Loktanella sp. M215: one gene and its partner. The protein of the gene in region 2 interacts with the protein of the main gene of each other region in a pairwise test. Links are inferred from orthologs where the notes say so. Each region holds a gene or a part of one and is shown on either strand. Other genes may lie near its edges. The genes, in order: rlmB and tsaE.

Region 1 (10,936 bases), 1.1 Mb from region 2 along the record:
GCCTGACGGCGCGTTCCCGACTTTCGACGCACACGCAAACGTCCCGCGCCTCAGGCGCGGGACGTTTGCGTTTCAATCACTTGACGCGCGCCCAATCCTGGCTGGCGCAGAACAACCCGCCCGCCACGCAGCCCTGCAGCCGCAGCGCATTGCCGCTGACCTGCATCTTGCCGATGTAGGTCTTGCCGTTCGACGGACGGTAAACCTGCCCCGCGTAGGTGCCGTCGCCCTTGGGCGCCATGCCGATGACGATCTGGCGGCCGATGTTTTCCGACTGATAGGGCGTGCCATCCGCCTTGTAGGTATTGACGATCGTGCCGCAGACCGCACCGGCACAGGGCGTCATGCTGACATGGGCAAAGGCGCCGTCGTCCACCTCGGTCTGCCAGGTGCCGATGGCGGCGTCCTGTGCCGTAGCGGCGCTGGCAAAGGTTGCGGCCAGCAAGGCCGCGATCAGACGTGTCATCATTGGGTCTCCTCCCCTTGAAACTGCGTGCACCTTGGCGCACCTGCGTTTGCGATCAAGTCTGACGCCACGTCGGTTGCTTTTCCCTTAAGCATTGCGCACAAGACCGCAAAACCGCCGGAGACCTGCTCATGATCCTCTACCCCGCAATCGACCTGAAGGACGGTCAGGCCGTGCGCCTCGTCCACGGTGAAATGGACCAGGCCACGGTCTTCAACGACGACCCCGCCGCACAGGCGCAGGTCTTCGTCGATGCGGGCTGCCAGTGGCTGCACCTCGTCGACCTGAACGGCGCCTTTGCCGGCACGCCCGTCAACGCCGCCCCGGTCGAGGCGATCCTGAAACGCTGCAAGGTGCCCACGCAACTCGGCGGCGGCATCCGCGACATGGCCACGATCGAACGCTGGCTGACGCTGGGCCTCACCCGCGTGATTCTCGGCACGGTCGCGGTCGAGGATCCGGCCCTCGTGCGGCAGGCCGCCCGCGCCTTCCCCGGTCAGGTCGCCGTCGGCCTCGATGCACGCAACGGCCGCGTCGCCACCCGTGGCTGGGCCGAGGAGACGGACATCATGGTCACTGACCTCGCAAAATCCTTCGAGGACGCAGGCATCGCCGCGATCATCTACACCGACATCCTGCGCGACGGCGCGATGAAGGGGCCGAACATCGCGGCCACCGCCGACCTTGCGCAGGCAGTGGAGATTCCGGTGATCGCCTCAGGCGGCGTGTCTTCCTTGGCCGACCTTACCGCGCTCCGCGACACCGGTGTCATCGCCGGCGCGATCTCGGGCCGCGCCCTCTACGACGGCGCACTCGACCTGCGCGCCGCCCTCGCCGCCTTGGCCTAGTCGGCCACCGCCGCGTCGGTCAACTTCTCCAGCGCCGCGTCGATCTGCGCGCGGTAGGGTGCATCTTCGGGGATGTCCAACCCCGCAAACAAGGTTGCGGTGTCGGCCCAGACGACCTGCGTGGCGCCCGCGGCATCTGCCATCACCTCGACCCGCAGCGGCAGCACCAGCCCGGCCGTCGTGTCATCCGCAATCGCCTGCGACCCCAGCGCCGGGTTGCCAAAGATCAGCAGCTGCGCCTCTGGCAATTCGAACCCCGCATCGGCCCCACCCGCCTCGTGATCGACGACGGCAAAGACCGTGGCCCCCGCCCCGGTCACAGCCGCCATCAATGCGGTCATCGTCTCGTCGACGGTCTTGGGGCTCGGTTTCATATGCACCTCGGCCATGGTAGGCCCCGCCAGCAGCATCGCCGCCATCATCGTGGTCTTGAACATCTTGCAAACTCCTTCTTTTGCGCCCCAACCCAAGGTGCCCCGCGGATGTTCCCTTCCCTCGCCGCGCAATCCGGCCTAAAAGGCCGCCATGCTCAAGACCCGCATCATCCCCTGCCTCGACGTCGCAAACGGCCGCGTGGTCAAAGGCGTCAACTTCGTCGGCCTGCGTGACGCGGGCGACCCGGTGGACGCCGCCATCGCCTACAATGCCGCGGGTGCTGACGAGCTTTGCTTTCTCGACATCATGGCGACCGAGGAAAACCGCGGCACGATGTTCGACCTCGCTACGCGTACGGCAGAGGCCTGCTTCATGCCGCTGACCATCGGCGGCGGCGTGCGCACCCACCACGACGTCCGCGCCCTGCTGCTCGCGGGCGCCGATAAGGTCAGCTTCAATTCCGCCGCCGTCGCCAACCCCGACGTGGTGACAGAGGCCGCCCTGCGCTTCGGCTCGCAATGTATTGTCGTCGCCATCGACGCCAAGACCGTGGCCCCCGGCCGGTGGGAGATCTTTACCCACGGCGGCCGGCGGGCCACCGGCATCGACGCCGTGGAATTTGCCCGGACGGTGGTGGAAAAGGGCGCGGGAGAGATCCTGCTCACCGCAATGGACAACGACGGCGTGCAGACCGGCTACAACATCCCCCTGACCCGCGCCGTGGCCGACGCGGTCGACGTGCCCGTCATCGCCTCCGGCGGGGCCGGCACCCTCGATCATCTGGTCGAAGGCGTGACCCAAGGCCACGCCAGCGCCGTGCTCGCCGCCTCGATCTTTCACTTCGGCACCTTCACGATTCCCCAGGCCAAGCAGCACATGGCCGACGCCGGCATCCCCATGAGGCTTGCATGACCCTCGACGACCTCGCAGCCACCATCGCCGCCCGCAAGGACGCCGACCCCGACACCAGCTGGACAGCGAAACTGCTGGCCAAAGGCCCCGCCAAATGCGCCGAAAAATTCGGCGAAGAAGCGATCGAGGCGATCATCGAGGCCGTCCGCGGCGACAAGGCCGCCCTCACGTCAGAGGCCGCCGACACCCTCTACCACCTGCTGGTGATGCTCACCGCCTGCGACGTCCCCCTGTCCGACGTCATGGCCGAACTCGCCCGCCGCCAAGGCACATCCGGCCTCGCCGAAAAGGCCGCCCGCCAGCCCTGACCGGTCCACTTCTTCTGGTCAAAAATACTTCGGAGGTCTGGAGGCCGCGCCTCCAGTCGGCCCGCAGGGCCGATCGCACGTCCCCCCGCGCCCCGCCGTCACGTCAGCCGCGACGAAATAACCCCGGTATTGAACCCACCCATCCGCAACTCGCCGAACAGCCGCTGATACTCGATCTTCGGACAGCGATCCTGCACCACCGTGACACCCCGCGCGCGGGCCACCGCAGCCGCCGCATCGTGGCGCACCCCCAGCTGCAACCAGATCACGTCCAGCCCGGGCCAGCGCGCCAGCGCCTCCTCCACGATCCCCGGCACCGCATCCGACCGGCGGAACACATCCACCATGTCGACATCAATGGGGACATCGGCCAGCGTGGCATACACGCGCGCGCCCAGCAGATCCTGCCCCGCCAGTCCGGGGTTCACCGGCACGATCCGATACCCCTTCAACTGCAGATAGCGGGCCACGAAATAGCTGGGCCGGACCGGATTGGCCGAGACACCGACAATGGCCACGGTCTTCACCCGGTTCAGGATCGCCTTCAATGCTGCGTCGGGTATGGCATCGCTCATGACCCAACCCTCAAACGAAAAAACGCCCGGGTCAAGCCCGGGCGCAAAGGTGTGGAACGAGGGATATGTCTGCGGGCAGGTCCGGTTCCGCAAACCTGCTCTGTGTTATCAGATGGGGCCACCAGCGCCCCGCCACCAGTGCCCCTCGCAACCCTGTGAAGGGCGCGTCCAAGGTCGGGCGGGCGGGCGTCGCGGCCACAGGCCGCGCGGTGGCCCGGCCAGACCCGACTACTCGGCCCGTGCCGCGTAAAGCGCCACCGCCGCCGCGTTCGACACGTTCAACGACCCGAACCCGCCCGCAGCCCCGATCCGCACCAGCGCGTCGCAGGTGGCCAGGCTCTTCTCGCGCAGGCCCGGTCCCTCGGCGCCCATGACCAGCGCCACGGGACGGTCCCGCTTGCCCTCCACCGCCTGCGCAATCGTCATCTCGGCCTCGCCATCGAGGCCCAGCACGAGGTATCCCATACCCTGCAACTGCGTCATCGCATCCGCCAGATTGCGCACCCGCAGATAAGGCTGCCGCTCCAGCGCGCCGGACGCCGTCTTGGCCAGTGCGCCAGTCTCGGGCGCCGCATGCCGCTGCACGGCCACCACGGCCCGCGCGCCAAAGACCTCGGCCGACCGCAGGATCGCGCCCACGTTGTGCGGGTCGGTCACCCGGTCCAGCAGCACGATGCGCGCAGGCGTCGGCCCATCACCCAGTGCGATGTCCTCAAGGCTGCCCCAGTCCAGCGGCTTCACCTCCAGCGCGGCCCCTTGGTGCACCGACCCCGGGTCGATGGGTGCTGCGAACTTGCGCGGATCGCTGATCTCTGGCTCCAACCCGGACCCCGCGACCGCGTCCTCCAGCTTGTCCAGTGCGTTGCGCGTCACCACCAGCCGCAGCTTCACGCGCTTGGGGTTCAGCAGCGCGTCGCGCACCGCATGCAGGCCGAACAGCCAGATCGTCTCCGACGCGGCCATCCGTTTGGCCTGTTCCTTTTCGATCACCCACTTCGGCTTTTGCATCTGACATCCCCTGACTGTTGCCCCCCGTTACAGGATATCCATGCCCCTGTGAAGCAACCGCCAGATCTGCCGCGTTTTGCGTTTGGCGCCCGCCTTTTTGCGGTTGACGCCCCCCGCCCCCACAGCTATTTCGCCTCTCAGTGGGCGACAGGCCGCAAGGTGTGGCAGGAGACTGTAACTCTCTCGCGGAGACGCACGCCTGGTTCGATTCCAGGGTCGCCCACCACTAATTTTCCTCTTCTTACCATGCCGGTCTCAGGCATCACTGCGGCGCAGAGCCTGCGCTGTCGCGGCCCCCTTCTTCTGGTTGAAAATACTTCGGGGGATTGGGGGCTGGCCCCCAAGGCCGACGGTCCGTCGAAAGACCAAAGAGCCCTTTTTGCGGGCGCCGCGCGCCAAAAAGGCCCGGTCGCAGGGACCGGGCCTCTCATGTCGCAACGCTGTCGTCGGCTCAGTAGATGACGACGCCGCGGATGCTTTCGCCGCTGTGCATCAGATCAAAGCCCTTGTTGATGTCGTCGAGCGGCATCGTGTGGGTGATCATCGGGTCGATCTCGATCTTGCCCTGCATGTACCAGTCCACGATCTTGGGCACGTCCGTCCGGCCGCGCGCACCGCCGAAGGCCGTGCCGCGCCAGCTGCGCCCGGTCACCAGCTGGAACGGCCGGGTGCTGATCTCGGCGCCCGCGGGGGCCACGCCGATGATGATGCTCTCGCCCCAGCCCTTGTGCGCCGATTCGAGCGCCGTGCGCATGACCTGCACGTTGCCCGTGGCGTCGAATGTATAATCCGCGCCGCCGCCCGTCAGCTCGACCAGGTGGCCGACGAGGTCGCCCTTGACCTCTTTGGGGTTCACGAAATCGGTCATGCCGAAGCGTTTGCCCATCGCAACCTTGTCGGGGTTGATGTCGACGCCGACGATCTGCGACGCCCCCGCCATCCGCAGGCCCTGGATCACGTTCAGACCGATGCCGCCCAGACCGAAGACGATGGCGCGCGACCCGTATTCCACCTTGGCCGTGTTGATCACCGCACCGATGCCCGTCGTCACACCGCAGCCGATGTAGCAGACCTTGTCGAAGGGCGCGTCGTCGCGGATCTTGGCCAGGCTGATTTCGGGCAGGACCGTGTGGTTGGCGAAGGTCGAACAGCCCATGTAATGCAGGATCGGCGTGCCATCGAGCATGCTGAACCGGCTGGTCCCGTCCGGCATCACGCCCGCCCCTTGGGTCGTGCGGATCTTCTGGCAGAGGTTCGTCTTGGGGTTCAGGCAATACTCGCACTCGCGGCACTCGGGCGTATAAAGCGGGATCACGTGATCGCCGGGCTTGAGGCTGGTCACCCCCTCGCCCACCTCCAGCACGACGCCGGCGCCTTCGTGGCCCAGGATCGCGGGGAAGGCACCTTCGGGATCATCGCCGGACAGGGTGAAGGCGTCGGTGTGGCACAGGCCGGTCGCCTTGATCTCGACCAGCACCTCGCCGGCCTTCGGCCCCTCCAGGTTCACCTCCATCACTTCGAGCGGATGTCCGGCCTTCAGGGCCACGGCTGCACGGGTTCGCATGGATTCACCTCTTGTCAGAATTTCGGCGCCAAGGTCGGGGAAAATACGCCGGACCGCAAGCCCGGTGCTTGCAAACCCCTGCCCGGTCGCGGCAAGATGACGCCATGAAACAATATATATCCCTGTTTATCCTGCCGCTGCTTGCAGCCTGTGCGTCCCCGAACGTGGACGGCGCGTCCACGCCGCAACGTGGCGGTGGCGATGCCTGCAACGCCTCGGCCTATGCGGGTGATGTCGGCCAGTCGATGGGCACCGCACGGTTCCCCGCAAACACCGAGATGCGACTGATCAATCCCGGCGAGATGGTGACGCAAGAGTTCGTGCCAACCCGGCTGAACGTCGAAGTGGACCGTGCCGGACGGATCGTGGCGATCACATGCGGCTGATCGCACTTGCCCCCCTGCTGCTGGCTTCGGCCTGCGCCAGTGGTCCCGTCGTGCGCAGCGATGCGGGCCGCGCGCCGCAGGCGGTCGACGTGAGTGCCGTGCCGTCCGGTGCGGGGGTCGAGAATTCCTGCGGGGCGCGGCGGCAGATCAGCCTGCTGGGCAAGGATGCCACGGTGCTGGAGAAGGTGCTGATCATGGGTCCGGTGCAGGTGCTGCGGCCGGAAAGCATCGCTGCACAGGATTTTCAGCCGGACCGGATCAACTTCATCATCGGGCCGGACAACAGGATCACGCAGATCACCTGTGGCTGACCTTGCGGGGTCGGTAGAGGGGAGAGAGAGACATGCAAGGCACCGACGTCACGCACTGGGTGGGGGCTTTCACGCGCGACGCCGGCTTGCCTTGCAATACAACTGGTTTAGTCCGCCCGCGTGACGCAAAGATGGGCGCTTTGCGGCCTGTGCTGGATCGTTTCGTGGCGAAATCGGGGCGGCGTCTTGATTTGGCGCGGGCAGTGCGCAACTCTGAGGCATGACGATTCAAACGCCTCCGCCTTTTGTTGCCACGTCCGATGACCGCGTGTCGTTCCATCGCACCGAACTGGGGCCGATCCTGACGCTTTATGGGCGGATGGTCGCGGCGGGCGAGTGGCGCGATTACGGGATTTCAGCGCTGCGCGATCTGGCGGTGTTCAGCGTGTTCCGCAGGACGGCCGAGAACCCGCTGTACCGGATCGAAAAGCGGCCCAAGCTGCGGATGAAGCAGGGGCAATATGCGGTCGTCAGCATGGACGGGCAGATTTTGAAGCGGGGCAATGACCTTGCCGCGGTGCTGCGCGTGCTGGAGCGGAAGCTGATCCGGCCGGTGGACTGACACCGGGCGACAGAGGATTACATTACAGAACCAAAATGTTTCGCATGCGATACATATTATGTAATCTTTAACAGTATCTTAACTCAGATTGACAAACCTTCTACGCGGCGGCGGGAGGTGACTTCGCTGTTTTCCACGGTGCGGATGCGCAGGATCGCGTTGGCGAGGGGTTCGTAGGTGACGGCCATGGCGTTGCCGTTGGCGTGGATCATCGTGGCGGCGTCCACCATCATGCCGACGTGGCCGGGCCAGAAGATCAGGTCGCCGCGTTGCAGATCGGCGTCGGGGGCGAGGGCTTCGCCCAGGGCCGCCTCTTGCAGGTCGGCGTCGCCGGGACAGGGGATGTCGCAGGCGTGCAGCGCGGCGGCGACCAGGCCGGAGCAGTCGAGGCCGCGGGTCGAGTTGCCGCCCCAGAGATAGGGCACGCCGAAGTGCAGCTGTGCGATCGTCGCGGGGCTGGTGAAGGGACGGTCGAGGGGGCGGAGGTGCTTTTTCGGGATGAAGCCCTGCGGTGTTTCGAAGAAATGACGCCGTTCGTCCAGCACGCGGACCCGCGCACCGAAGGGCAGTTGCAGGACGTCTGGGGATTTCAGGTCGTCGTCCGCATAGGCGTGGGTGGCGAAGGTGCCGACGCGGTGGGTGGGCACCACGTCCGCGGTCAGCCGGTCCGAGGGCACGTAGCCCACGTAGCCGTCGTGGCCGTGCACGAAGGACCAGCCGTCGCGATCCTCCAGCACGCTGACGTCCGCGCCCAGCAGAAGCTGGCGGTCGCGGCGCCCGTCGGGGGCGGTCATCAGGTCGGTGACGGGATGCGTCAGGGTCGCGGGGGTGCCGTCGACCAGCGTGAGGCCGTCCACCTGCCCCGCGAGGGTCCGGTGGGCGACGCGGGCATTGGCGGGCCAGAGGCGGCGGTCTTTTGTCGTGGCGGCGGTCACAGCTTCAGCAGGTCGGGCAGTGCGGCGAGGATCGCGCGAGCGCCCATGCCGACGCCGCCCTTGGGGCGGGCGGGTTTTGCGCTGGGGTTCCAGCCGTAGATGTCGAAGTGGATGTAGGGTTTGTCGGTGAAGCGGCGCAGGAACAGGGCCGCCGTGATCGACCCTGCGAAACCACCCGATGGCGCGTTGTCGAGGTCGGCGATACCGGGTTCGATCATGTCCTCGTAGGGGTCGTAAAAGGGCAGACGCCAGACCGGGTCGGCGACCGTTGCGGCAGCGCGGGTCAGGGCCGTCGCGGTGTCTTCGTTGTCGGTGAAGAAGGGTGCGAGGTCCGGGCCGACGGCGACGCGGGCGGCCCCGGTCAGGGTCGCCATGGAGATCACGAGGTCGGTGTGGGATTCGCAGGCGAGCGCCAGCGCGTCGGCCAGCACGAGGCGGCCTTCGGCGTCGGTATTGTTGACCTCGACCGTCAGCCCTTTGCGAGAAGTCAGGATGTCCTGCGGGCGGAAGGCATTGGCAGAGATGGAGTTTTCGACCGCAGGGATCAGGACGCGCAGGCGGATCGGCAGCCCCAGCGCCATGATCATGTGCGCAAGGCCCAGAACGGTCGCGGCACCGCCCATGTCCTTTTTCATCAGGCCCATGGAGCTGCCGGGTTTGATGTTCAGACCGCCGGTGTCGAAGCAGACGCCCTTGCCGACCAGCGTCAGGTGCGGACCGGTGTCGCCCCATGACATATCGATCAGGCGGGGCGGCGTGGCGCTGGCGCGGCCGACCGCGTGGATCATCGGAAAATTGGACGACAGCAGGTCGTCGCCGGTGATGACGCTGATCTGGGCGTCATGGCGGCGGGCGAGGCTGCGGGCCGCATCTTCGAGGTCCGCGGGGCTCATGTCGCTGGTGGGCGTGTTGATCAGGTCGCGGGTCAGGGCCTCTCCGGCGGCGATCGCTTCCAGCCGGGGGGCGTCGATGCCGTCGGGGGCGATGAGGCGTGCGGCGCCGGGTTTCGGCTTGGTGTAGCGGTCGAAGCTGTAGGATTCGAGCAGCCAGCCCAGTGCTGCCTCCTCCAGCGCGGCGTCGGTCAGGCCGGAGGCGATGGCATAGGTGCCGGCGGGCAGCTTGCGCGCGGCGGATGCGGTGACGAAGCGGGTGCGGCGGCGGCTGGCGGCACTGCCCTGCCCCACCAGCGCCATGGCGATGCCGCCGTCCGCATCGGGGATCAGCAGCGTCGCGCCGGCAGCCCCGGTAAAGCCGCTGGTCTGCGCCCACATGCGCGCGGCCGCCGGGATCGCGTCGGTGGCGTCGGCGTCGATGATGTGAAGGGGGATGGCCGCGGTGTCGGGGGCGGCGAAGGTGGCAGGCGTACGGTCGGTCATCGGGGGTTCCATTCTAGCTCCCCCACAGCGTAGCGGTATGGCCGGTGACGGCAAGGCCGGATCAGAAGTCGCGGAAGTCCCAGATCTGGGAAATCGCCAGATCGAAGCCCCGTTCGAGGCGCGAGAGCGTCGCTTCGAGTGCGATGCCGTTGCGCTGGCGCGCACAGGTGCCGACGTGGCGGGCGGCGATGGCGACCTCTGTCAGGCCGATGCCCTGCGCGACGGCCGCCATGCGGCCGGACTGGCGCGCCAGTTCGTCGAAGCCCGCGATGGCACGCACGTCCTGCAGGCGGTTCAGGCGGATCGCCAGATCCTCCAGCGCGCGGCAGATCGTTTCCTCGGCGGCCTTGTCGCCCAGATCCTTGTAGATCTCGCTGAGGGGGCCGGGGTCCATCGCAGGGTTGCGGGTGCATTCAAGAACGGTAACGATGCTCATGGGATCGGGCCTTTGGTAAGGATGTTGTCGGTGATTTCTTCTAGGCGGGTGTGGTCACCATTTGGTTGACGCCAATCCACGAAATCCCTCGAAATCCCGTCAAATACACCTTAATCCTGTGACAAATGCCGAAGGAGTGCGCCCGATGCAATTCGCCAAACCGCTGCCCGAGTATCTGGTCAAGCGCTATCACGGCTGGAAGGCCACCACCTATGCCGAGAACCGCAGCTGGTACATGCGGCTGGCCGAGGATGGTCAGCATCCGCGCGCGATGATCATCTCGTGCTGCGACAGCCGGGTGCATGTGACCTCGATCTTTGGCGCGGATCAGGGCGAATTCTTTATCCACCGCAACATCGCCAATCTGGTGCCGCCGTTCGCGGCGGACGGGCAGCAGCACGGCACCTCGGCGACGGTGGAATATGCGGTCACGGCGCTGAAGGTGGCGCATATCGTGGTGCTGGGACATTCCAGCTGCGGCGGCGTGCAGGGCTGTTTCGACATGTGCGAGGGCAAGGCGCCGGAGTTAGAAGAGAAGACCAGCTTTGTCGGGCGCTGGATGGACATCCTGCGGCCCGGTTACGAGCGGCTGGCGAGCGGCGACGACAAGAGCCGTCTGCGGTCGCTGGAAAAGGAGGCCGTATTGATCAGCCTCGAAAACCTGATGACCTTTCCCTTCGTCAAGCAGGCGGTGGACGACGGGATGCTGTCGCTGCACGGGCTGTGGAACCACATCGGCGAGGGTACGCTGGAATGCTACGATCCGAACACGCGCGCCTTCACGACGGTCTGAGGAGGCGGCAGCATGGCTGACAGGATCAAGGGCCCGGCCTCTTACTTTCCGGCGATCGAGGCAAAATACGGTCGTCCGATC
Region 2 (11,016 bases):
CGGCGAACTCGACGCGCGGCTGACCGCCGCGATCCACCTGCGGTTCGGTCTGCCCGCGCAGCTGCCGGTGAAAGTGAAGCGGCAGATCAAGGCCGCCGACAAGGTGTCCGCCTGGCTGGAGGCGGTGCAGATCGCTGGGTTTTCCAAGGCCGAGGCCGACCGCTTGTTCGGCAAGCAGGATGCGGCGCTGGTTGATACACTGGCGATCGCGCTGCGTCCGCCTGTCATGGTGCGACAGGATTACACAGCCCGACACGTGGCACTGCTGGCGCAGATGTGATTACTTCGGGCTGCGCTTGGCCAGAATGCGCTGCAGGGTCCGCCGGTGCATGTTCAGACGCCGCGCCGTTTCACTGACGTTGCGCTCGCACAGCTCGTAGACGCGCTGGATATGTTCCCACCGCACGCGGTCCGCGCTCATCGGGTTGTCGGGGGGCGGCGGCAGTTCGTCCTTGCGGGCGAGAAGGGCGTTGGTGACGTCGGTGGCGTCGGCGGGCTTGGCCAGATAATCGGTCGCACCGATCTTGACGGCCGCGACGGCCGTTGCAATGGCGCCGTAACCGGTCAGCACGACGATCCGCGCATCCGGGCGCCGTTCGCGCAGCAGTTCGACGACGTCCAGACCGTTGCCGTCTTCCAGCCGCAGATCGACCACGGCGTAGGCCGGGGGCCGCGCGGTGGCGATCGCCCGGCCTGCCGCGACGGATTCCGCGGTTTCCACGTCGAATCCGCGTTTTTCCATGGCCTTGGCCAGCCGCTTGACGAAAGCCTCGTCATCATCGACCAGTAGCAGCGTCTTGTCCGGGCCGAGGTCGAGGGACTCTTGATCCATTGAATTGTCCTTCAGGTATTTGATCTGAATTAGGGTTTACCGGCGCGGCGTCAACTGGCGTCGATCGCGCAGGCGACCTGGTCCGCCACCTGTTGCGGCGTATCCTCGCGGCGGAAGAACGTGGCGAAGCCTGTGCCGGGCATCATCAGGTAGGTGAAGACCGAATGGTTCATCAGATAATAGTCAGGATCGTCGTCGCCGCGCCCATAGACGACGCGATACGCCGCGGCCGCCTGCTTGATCTGCGCGGCACTGCCGGTCAGCCCGATCATCTTGTCAGAGAAGTTCTTGACGTAGTCCTGCATCACCTCTGGCGTGTCGCGGGCGGGGTCGATGGTGATGAAGATCGGCGTGGCACTATATCCCTCGTCCGCGAGGATATCCACGGCGGCGGCGTTGCGCGCGTTGTCGATCGGGCAGACGTCGGGGCAGAAGCTGTAGCCGAAATAAACCAGCGTGGGTTCGGTGATGACATCGGCATCGGTCACCGTCTGACCGGCAACGTTGACCAGCGTGAACGGCCCGCCGATGGCGCCACCCGCAACGGCCCCGTTGAAGCATTGCGCGACATCGCCACGACCCAGCGTCACAAGATAGGTCACGCCGACAACGGCAACCGTCGCAAGGCCGGCGAGCAGTGCAATCAGGCGGGTCATCGATCTTATCCTTTTTAAAGCGCCGCATTGATCGCGCATCGCGGCGTCCGTAACAATGGGGCACGCGCGCACATCCCCTTGATGCCAGGACACCACACCATGACGCCGGATGACCTTGACGCCCTGCAGGACCGGGAACGCAGCAACTGGGTTCGGCTGCGCACCCTGCTGATCCTGCGCTGGTTCGCCATCGGCGGTCAGATCGTGGCGATCCTTGTCGCGACGCGGCTTTACGACCTGCGCATGGACGCGGGGCCACCGGCGATCACCATCGGGGCCGCCATCCTCGCCAATCTGGTCAGCAGCTTCGTCTATCCGGAAAACAAGCGGCTGTCGGAGCGTGAGGCGAGTGCCATGATGGCCTTCGACATCGTGCAGCTGACGTTGCTGCTGTATCTGACGGGCGGGCTGAACAATCCCTTTGCCCTGCTGATCCTCGCGCCCGTGACGATTGCAGCCACCGTTCTGCACCTGATGAGCTTCATCGCACTGGGGCTGCTTGCGATCGCGATGATCTCGGTCATTGGAACCGTGGCGGTGCCGCTACAGATGGCAGATGGCACGCTGCTGCTGCTGCCGCCGCTGTTTCATTTCGGGTTCTGGGTCTCGCTTGTGATCGGGGTGGTCTTTCTCGGCATCTACGCCCGTCAGGTCACGACCGAGATGAACGCGATGGGCGACGCCTTGCTGGCGACGCAGCTGGCCCTGGCCCGAGAGCAGAAACTGACCGACCTTGGCGGTGTCGTCGCCGCTGCGGCGCACGAACTTGGCACGCCGCTGGCGACGATCAAGCTGGTCAGCAACGAGTTACTGGAGGATCTGGCCGACCAGCCAGAGCTGCGCGAGGATGCCCTGCTGATCCGCACACAGGCCGACCGGTGTCGCGATATCCTTCATTCCATGGGTCGCGCGGGAAAGGACGATCTGCATCTGCGCACGGCCCCGCTGGAAACCGTCGTGCGCGAATCCGCAGAGCCGCACGTGCAACGCGGCCGCGAGGTGGCGTTCGACATCGCGCCGGAACCGGGCTGCAGTCGCGCGCAGCCGGTGATTTCGCGGCGCCCGGAAATCATTCACGGATTGCGCAACCTGATCCAGAATGCCGTCGATTTTTCCGAAACGCGGGTCGAGATCGACGTGAACTGGACCGATACGCAGGTCTTCGTGCGGATCGCGGACGATGGCCACGGGTTCCCGCAATCGGTGATCGGGCGTATCGGCGATCCGTTCGTGCGGCGCCGCCGCGGATCGCTCGATGGTCTGCGACGGCCGGGGTACGAGGGGATGGGTTTGGGCCTGTTCATCGCCAAGACGCTGCTGGAGCGATCCGGCGCGCAGCTGTCCTTTGCAAACGGGCCACGCAGGGGGGCCCGTGCCGACGGGATCGTGGAGGGGGCCATCGTGACCGTGACCTGGCCGATGAAGCAGCTGGTACGCAGCGCTGCGGGCACCTATCCCCCATTGGGAAAAAACCAACCAATTTTGGAATGATTCAGGATTGTTAAACTGGTGTTAACTTCAACTCTTGATTGTCAACGCAGGACAGGCAGGAGAATCATGGTAATGTTAACGCTGGAAATGGTGAGATTTGCTGCAGCCGGGGGCCTCGTTGCCACTGGACTGGCCTGTGCGGCGCAGACGTTCCTGTCAGTCATCCGCATACCGCGTCGCCGCGAAAACGCGGGGCTGCCGGAACTTGCGACACCCGTGTTCCTGTTTCAGGACGACAGTCTGGTCGATGCGTCCGCCAGCGGCGCCGCCCTGATCGCCGAAGCGGCCAAGGACAGAAGCGAGCGCGACGCCCTTGTTCACGTGCTGCACCGCCAGTTTCCCGATCTGCGCAACAGTCTGGATGATCTGCGGACCGGTGACCGGATCAGCCTGCAATCGGTGGTCGATCCCAGTCTGAAGGTCATTCTGACGCGTGACGATGGCCTGACGCGGATCAGTCTTGTCGCGGACGGCGACAGCCGGTCCGCGGCCCAGACCTGCGGCGATCTGGAACGGGCATCGATGCTGGAAGAGTTGAACCTGATGCGGCTGATCGTGCGTGACACGCCGCAACTGATCTGGCGCGAGGATCCTCAGGGCCATCTGATCTGGGCCAATGCGGCCTATCTGTCCTACGCAGACCGCATGATGCCCGACGGAGAGCGCCGCGGGCAGATCTGGCCGGGCGAGCGGCTGTTTGCGGATATCCACCCCCCCTTGCCCACCGATCCGCGCACGTTTGAAGGACGCCACGCCCTGCAACTACCTGGCGAAAAGGCAGAGCACTGGTTCGAGGTGACCGCAGTGCCGCAGGACGGGTCCGTCATCTATTTCGCGATCGATGCGAATTCCACGGTCAGGGCCGAACGCGCGCAGCACGATTTTCAGCAGACCCTTGCCAAGACGTTCGCACATCTGTCGACCGGCCTTGCGATCTTCAACAAGAAGCGGCAGCTGGCGATGTTCAATCCCGCCTTGCTGGACATGACCGGCCTGCCCTTCGCCTTCATGTCGCAGCGGCCCAGCCTCGACCGCGTGCTGGACCGCCTGCGCGAAATGCGCAGGCTGCCCGAACCCAAGAACTACATCACATGGCGCGAACAGTTTTCAGCGCTGGAGGCTGCGGCCCAGAACGGCACCTATTCCGAACGCTGGGACATGCCGGACGGGCAGACCTTTCGCGTCACCGGACGCCCGCATCCCGATGGCGCACTGGCCTTTCTGTTCGAGGACATCAGCGCAGAGGTGTCGCTGACCCGCCGTTTCCGGTCCGAGATCGAAACTGGGCAGGCGGTGCTGGACGCCCTGCCGGATGCGATCGCCGTTTTCTCGTCCAGCAACACGCTGACCATGACGAACGCCGCCTATGACCGCATGTGGCAGACGGAAAGTGATCCGCAAATCCAGACCCACGATTTGCGGTCGGCCTTGCGGATGTGGAAATCTCAGGCGGCGCCGACGGCCCTGTGGCGCGAGGTCGAGGATTTCGGTCGCCTGCGTCAGGATCGGCCGATCGTGCGCGACCAGTTGGTTCTGCACTCCGGGCGCCGGATGGATTGCGAGATTACGGCCATCAGCGGCGGCATGACAATGATCCGTTTTTCAGCCAGTACAGAGCGGTTGAGAGCGCCGCAGCGGCCCCGACTGACGTCGAGCGAGGACCGCCTGGCCACCGGCTGATTTGCCTTGCAGCGCGAAATGCTTCTTCTAGTCTGCCCGCATGTCCCTGCGATTTGCTTGCATCCATCTGGCTGACGAGGCCGCCACCACCGCTGTGGCTAGGCAGATCGCGCCACGGTTGCGGGCTGGCGACACGCTGTTGCTGGAGGGTCCGATCGGTGCCGGCAAGACAACCTTTGCGCGCGCCCTGATCCGCGCCCGGCTGGGCCAGCCCGAGGAGGACGTGCCTTCGCCGACCTTTACGCTGGTGCAGACCTATCACGCCAATGATGTCGAGATCTGGCACTGCGATCTGTATCGGCTGCTGGACAGTCAGGATGTGCTGGAACTTGGCCTCGACGATGCCTTTGCGACCGCCATCTGCCTGATCGAATGGCCGGATCGGCTGGGTGCCGACCGGCCTGCGGATGCATTGGTCTGCGCATTTGCGGCAAGTGCCGATCATCACAGCCTGTCGTTAACAGGTGCCGCCGCGTGGCAATCCCGGTTAGACGATCTGCATGACTGACCGGGATGCGCAGTGTCGGGCGTTTCTGAACGGGACGCGCTGGCAATCCTGGCCGGGTGCACCTCTGGCTGGCGATGCCTCGGCGCGCCGCTATGTTCGCCTGACAGGACCAGCGGGCGAACGTGCCATCCTGATGGACGCGGATCCCGCGTTGGGCGAACAGGTGGCGCCCTTTGTCCGTATCGCCGAATGGCTGCTGGCGCAGGGCCTGTCGGCCCCGCGCATCCTGCACCACGCCATGGCAGACGGTTTCCTGCTGCTTGACGATCTGGGCCCCGATACCATCGCCGTGGCGGCAGCTTCCGGGTCAGAGGATGACCTTTACGACGCGGCCGTCGATGTGCTGATCGCACTGGATGCCGCCCCGCCGCCGGACGGGCTGACGCGGATGGTACCGCAGGTCGGCGCGGACATGGTCGCGATCGTGGCAGAGACCTATCACCCCGGCGATCCCGGCCCGCTGGTTGCGGCGACGCACGACGCCCTGTTGCGGCTGGCGCCGCAGGCGGACCGGATCGCCTTGCGCGATTACCATGCGGAAAACCTGATCTGGCGACCGGAGCGCGCAGGCCTCGACCGGGTCGGCCTGCTGGATTTTCAGGATGCTTTCATCGCACCGCGCGGCTACGACCTCGCCTCTTTGTTGCGCGATATCCGCAGGCCGGTGGCAGAGGCGCAGGTGACCCGGCAGACGGCGCGTTTCGCAGCGGCGACACAGACCGATCCGGTCGCGCTGTCGGCGCAACTGGCCGCGCTGGGCGCCCAGCGCAACCTGAGGATCCTCGGGGTCTTTGCCCGTCTGGTGCAGCGCGGCAAATCGCGGTACGCGGCATATCTGCCTGTTGTCTGGGACACCTTGCTGCGCGATCTGGCACATCCTGACCTGCGCGATCTGCGCGAGGTCGTGATGACGACATTGCCACCACCACAGGACCGCCGATGACCGCCCCGTTTCCCGTCATGCTTTTTGCCGCCGGACGCGGCACCCGGATGGCCCCGCTGACCGACAGCAGGCCAAAGCCGCTGATTACGGTGGGCGGCCGCACGTTGCTGGATCATGCGCTGGATCTGACGCGGGTGGGTTGCGTCAGCCGCCGCGTCGCGAATGTCGCTTATCTGGGCGACATGGTGCGGCTTCATCTGGCGGGACGCGGTGTCGCGATTTCGGTCGAGGATCCGGTGCTGGAAACCGGCGGCGGCCTGCGGCATGCCCTGCCGCTGCTGGGCCACGACCCGGTGATGACGCTGAACACCGACGCGGTCTGGAAAGGCCCCAATCCGCTGGCGGTTCTGGCGGATGCCTGGCGACCGGAGATGGAGGCGCTGCTGCTGCTGGTCCCGCCCGTGCAGGTCAAGGGTCACACCGGCCCCGGGGATTTCAGCATCGGTCCCGACGGACGGCTGACCCGGGCCCCGGACCTGATCTATACCGGCGCGCAGATCATCCGGACGGGCCGATTGAGAGAGATCGATGCGGATGTGTTCTCGCTCAATATCCTGTGGACCATGATGGCACAGACCGAGGGTCTTTACGGTGTGACCTATGCGGGCCAGTGGTGCGATGTCGGTCGGCCCGACAGCATTCCCGTTGCCGAAGCCATGCTGCAGACCGCCGATGTTTGAACCCACATCCAGCCCACGCGTCTTTGGCCTGCCGCCGGGGGCCGATTTTGCAGCGTCTTTTGTCGCGGGCCTGACCGCACGCAGCGACGACCTGACGGGGGTGCGGATCTTCGTCAACGCGCCCCGGATGATGCGGCAGATACAGGCGGCCTTTGACAAAGGTCCGGCCCGTTTGCTGCCGCGTATCCAGCCAGTGACCGCGTTAGCATTAGAGGGTATGATGGCGGGCCTCGCGGCACCGGTGTCGCCCCTGCGGCGGCGGCTGGAACTGTCGCGGGCCGTCCATCGCCTGATGGAGGCGGCACCGGAACTGGCGCCCCGCAGCGCCCTTTACGATCTGTCGGACAGCCTTGCCGCGTTGATGGACGAAATGCACGGCGAGGGCGTCGACCCTGCGCGCCTGACCGCGCTGGACGTCAGCGACCAGTCGGGCCACTGGCAACGATCGCTGCGGTTCCTGACCATTCTGCAACCCTATTTCGAGGCGGGGCGCGATGCACCCGACGTGGCCGCGCGGCAGCGCATGGTCGTGACGGCCCTGATCGACCGCTGGCAGACGCAGCCACCCACCGGCCCGGTGATCGTTGCGGGGTCCACCGGATCGCGCGGCGCGACGGGTCTGCTGATGCAGGCCGTGGCGCGGCTGCCGCAAGGGGCCTTGGTGCTGCCGGGATTTGACCATGACATGCCGCAGGCGGTCTGGGACGGGATGGAGGCGGATCCGCCGCAAGAAGATCATCCGCAATACCGGTTTGCCCACCTGATGCGCGCCCTTGATCTGCGGGCGCGCGACGTTGCGCCCTGGACCACGGCAAACGCCCCTGCCCCGGCGCGCAACCGGTTGATCTCGTTGTCCTTGCGGCCTGCCCCCGTCACGGATCAGTGGCGCAGTGAGGGTGCGACGCTCGGCGATCTGCGCGCGGCGACGGACCGTGTAGATCTGGTCGAGACCGACAGCCCGCGGGCCGAGGCAGAGACCATTGCCCTGCGTTTGCGGCAAGCCGCCGCTGCGGGTCAGACCGCCGCGCTGATCAGCCCTGACCGGATGTTGACGCGGCAGGTGGCAGCCGCCCTCGACCGCTGGCAAATTCGGCCGGACGACAGCGCGGGCCTGCCGCTGGCCCTGTCGGCGCCGGGTCGGTTGCTGACCCACGTGGTGCGCGCGATGGGTCAACCCGTGACGGCCGAGACACTGCTGGTCATGCTGAAGCACCCGCTGACCCACACCGGCAGCGCGCAGCGTAATCAGCACCTGCTGTGGACCAGAGAGCTGGAGCTGAACCTGCGCCGCCATGGTCCACCGTTCATCGACGCCGGAACCGTCACCGCATGGGTCGCCAAGCGCGACAAGCCGGACGATGACCTGACCGCTTGGGCTGCATGGGTCGGGCGTGTCGTGGCGCTGCTGGATCACGATGGCACGCTGCCCATCGCAGCACATCTGGACAGGCACATTGCCGCGACCGAGGCGCTGGCCGCCGGGCCGACCGGTACCACAAGCGGAGAGTTGTTTCTGCAGGCTCCCGGTCGCGCGGCCAAGGGCGTCTGCGATGCACTGGCCCGCGACGCGGATGCGGGTGGCGAGATGGACCTGCGCGACTATGCGGCGCTGTTCACGGCGCTTCTGGCCGACGCGCCCGGCATCAACAGTCCCGAAGCGACCGATCCCCGCATCCTGATCTGGGGCACGCTGGAGGCGCGGGTGGGCGGCGCCGATCTGGTGATCCTTGGCGGATTGAACGACGGTGTCTGGCCCGGCACGCCAAAGCCCGATCCGTGGCTGAACCGCGCGCTGCGCCAGCAGGCCGGGCTGCTGCTGCCGGAACGGCAGATCGGGCTGTCCGCGCATGACTATCAGCAGGCAGCCTGCGCGCCCGCCGTGATGATCACCCGGTCCCGCCGCAGCGCCGACGCGGAAACCGTGCCGTCGCGCTGGGTGAACCGGCTGATCAACCTGATGCAGGGCCTGCCGGACCAGCACGGACCCGAGGCGCTGGACGCGATGCGCGCGCGGGGGGCGGGTTGGATCGCGCGCGCCGCTGCGATCTCTGCCCCGGCGGCACAGGTCGCGCGGGCGCCGCGGCCTGCCCCCTGCCCGCCCGAGGCGGCACGCCCGCGCGACATTTCCGTCACGCAGATCAAGACGCTCTACCGTGATCCTTACGCGATCTATGCGCAAAAGGTGCTGCGGCTGCGCGCCCTTGATCCGGTGTCGGCGGATGCGGATGCCCCGATGAAGGGGACGGTGTTTCACGAAATCCTGGAAAGGTTCATCGCCCAGCGCCCGGATGCCAGCGACCCGGCCGCCGTGGCGCAGTTTCTGGCCGTGGCCGATGCCGTGCTGACAGAGCACTGCCCCTGGCCCACGGTGCGCCTGCAATGGATGACGCAGCTGGAAAGCCTCGCCCCCGGTTTTCTGGCGGATGAAGCGCTGCGCCAAGAAGCCGGACAGATGCTGGCGCTGGAAGCCTGGGGCGACATCACCGTGGCCGGCCCCGACATGCGCCTGACCTGCAAGGCCGACCGGATGGACGAAACGCCGGACGGGCAGACGCTGATCTATGATTACAAGACCGGCGCGATACCGACAGTCAAGCAGCAGGCGCGGTTCGACAAGCAGTTGCTGCTGGAGGCGGCGATGGTCGAACGCGGTGCGTTCAAGGCGGTCGGCACACAGCCTGTCGCCGGGGCCGCCTTCATCGGGTTCAACGCGGCGATGAAGACGGTGCCTGCGCCGCTGGAGGATCACCCGCCCGCCCGCGTCTGGTCTGAACTGACCGATTTTCTGACGATGACCCGGCAGTCCGACTGGGGCTATGTCGCGCGCCGCGCACCGGCGACGACGACCTACGACAGCTTTTACGACCACCTGTCGCGCTACGGCGAATGGACCGACGCCGACCCGGCCCGCCGCGAGGTGCTGGAATGATCCGCAACGACGCCACCCGCAATCAGGTCGCCGCCGCCGATCCGACCCTGTCGACATGGCTGTCCGCCAACGCGGGGTCCGGCAAGACCCGCGTGCTGACCGACCGCGTGGCGCGCCTGCTGCTGGAAGGCGTGTCGCCGCAGAACGTGCTGTGCCTGACCTACACCAAGGCCGCCGCCGCCGAGATGCAGAACCGCCTGTTCAAGCGGCTGGGCGCCTGGGCGATGCAGGACGACGGGTCGCTGCGTCAGGAGTTGGCCGAACTGGGCGTGGAGGGCGTCATCGCCCCCGAAAAGCTGTCCGCCGCACGCCGCCTGTTCGCCCGCGCGATCGAGACGCCGGGTGGGCTGAAAATCCAGACGATCCATTCGTTCTGCGCCGGTATCCTGCGGCGCTTCCCGCTGGAGGCCGGGGTCAGCCCCAATTTCCGCGAGATCGAGGACCGGTCGGCCGCGCTGATGCGCGCCGAGGTGCTGGACCGGATCGCCGCCGGGTCACAATCGGCGCTGCTGGCCGACGTGTTGCGTTACTTCGGTGGCGGAGAGTTGGACAAGCTGGTGCGCGAAGTGGCCGGGCGCGCCAATGACTTTGCCCGGCCTGTCGATGTGGCGGCGCTACGCGAGGCGCTCGATATTGCACCGGGGCGCACGATGGACGCGCTTTTGTCAGAGGTTTTCGATGCCGACACGACCGAGATCATCCGTGACCTGATCTTGGCCTGCCGGACCGGCGGCGTGAACGACAACAAGGCGGCGGACAAGCTGGCGGGCGTGAATCTGACTGCCCCCGGCGCTGGCGATCTGGCCATTCTGGAGAGTGTCTTTCTGTTCGGTGAGACGGCCAAGGATCCCTTCGGGCCGAAATTTGACAGTTTCCCCACGAAGGGCGTCCGCACCGCCCACCCCGACCTGACCGATGCGCTGGCAGGTCTGATGGAAACGGTCGCAGCCCTGCGCGGCGATCGTCTGGCGTTGATGGCCTTCGATCGCAGCGTGGCACTGCACCGCTTTGCCCATGTCTTCGTGCGCGATTACGACGCGCAGAAGACGGCGCTGGGCGTGCTGGATTTCGACGACCTGATCGGCAAGGCCCGGCAGTTGCTGACGGACAAGGCGGTGGCGGCCTGGGTGCTGTTCCGCCTGGATGGGGGCATCGACCATCTGCTGGTGGACGAAGCGCAGGATACCTCGCCCGCGCAATGGGCCGTCGTGCAGCACCTGACCCGCGAGTTCGTCAGCGGCGAAGGCGCGCGGGATGCGCGGCGCACGGTTTTCGTCGTCGGTGACAAGAAGCAGTC

Evidence for each region.
Region 1: the proteins of tsaE (region 2) and rlmB interact in binary tests that used the Escherichia coli proteins (3 or more experiments, as listed by UniProt). The link is inferred for Loktanella sp. M215 from one-to-one orthologs.

What each region holds. Positions count from the first base shown.
Region 1 is NZ_WMEA01000001.1:2,127,384-2,138,319, reverse strand. The notes cover bases 2,603-5,347. They hold rlmB (23S rRNA (guanosine(2251)-2'-O)-methyltransferase RlmB), read right to left. Parts: upstream 4,493-5,347; coding sequence 3,713-4,492; downstream 2,603-3,712. Other genes in these bases: GLR48_RS10440 (S-(hydroxymethyl)glutathione dehydrogenase/class III alcohol dehydrogenase), read right to left, coding at 4,944-5,347; GLR48_RS10455 (CoA-binding protein), read right to left, coding at 3,008-3,484; GLR48_RS10460 (phosphoribosyl-ATP diphosphatase), read left to right, coding at 2,603-2,909. Also shown: GLR48_RS10485 (transglycosylase SLT domain-containing protein), read left to right, coding at 1-6; GLR48_RS10480 (DUF2147 domain-containing protein), read right to left, coding at 77-469; hisA (1-(5-phosphoribosyl)-5-[(5-phosphoribosylamino)methylideneamino]imidazole-4-carboxamide isomerase), read left to right, coding at 598-1,314; GLR48_RS10470 (DUF302 domain-containing protein), read right to left, coding at 1,311-1,751; imidazole glycerol phosphate synthase subunit HisF, read left to right, coding at 1,840-2,601; more of GLR48_RS10460, read left to right, coding at 2,598-2,602; more of GLR48_RS10440, read right to left, coding at 5,348-6,056; GLR48_RS10435 (I78 family peptidase inhibitor), read left to right, coding at 6,161-6,442; GLR48_RS10430 (I78 family peptidase inhibitor), read left to right, coding at 6,433-6,753; GLR48_RS10425 (DUF2794 domain-containing protein), read left to right, coding at 6,974-7,315; GLR48_RS10420 (C40 family peptidase), read right to left, coding at 7,399-8,250; GLR48_RS10415 (leucyl aminopeptidase family protein), read right to left, coding at 8,247-9,626; GLR48_RS10410 (hypothetical protein), read right to left, coding at 9,688-10,062; GLR48_RS10405 (carbonic anhydrase), read left to right, coding at 10,208-10,855; GLR48_RS10400 (DUF4287 domain-containing protein), read left to right, coding at 10,868-10,936. UniProt on the Escherichia coli protein: Specifically methylates the ribose of guanosine 2251 in 23S rRNA.
Region 2 is NZ_WMEA01000001.1:983,582-994,597, forward strand. Bases 3,609-6,433 are described here. They hold tsaE (tRNA (adenosine(37)-N6)-threonylcarbamoyltransferase complex ATPase subunit type 1 TsaE), read left to right. Parts: upstream 3,609-4,699; coding sequence 4,700-5,167; downstream 5,168-6,433. Other genes in these bases: GLR48_RS04780 (PAS-domain containing protein), read left to right, coding at 3,609-4,659; GLR48_RS04790 (aminoglycoside phosphotransferase family protein), read left to right, coding at 5,160-6,110; GLR48_RS04795 (nucleotidyltransferase family protein), read left to right, coding at 6,107-6,433. Outside these bases: GLR48_RS04760 (HD family hydrolase), read left to right, coding at 1-280; GLR48_RS04765 (ActR/PrrA/RegA family redox response regulator transcription factor), read right to left, coding at 281-832; GLR48_RS04770 (SCO family protein), read right to left, coding at 883-1,488; sensor histidine kinase RegB, read left to right, coding at 1,588-2,979; more of GLR48_RS04780, read left to right, coding at 3,046-3,608; more of GLR48_RS04795, read left to right, coding at 6,434-6,790; double-strand break repair protein AddB, read left to right, coding at 6,783-9,719; double-strand break repair helicase AddA, read left to right, coding at 9,716-11,016. UniProt on the Escherichia coli protein: Required for the formation of a threonylcarbamoyl group on adenosine at position 37 (t(6)A37) in tRNAs that read codons beginning with adenine.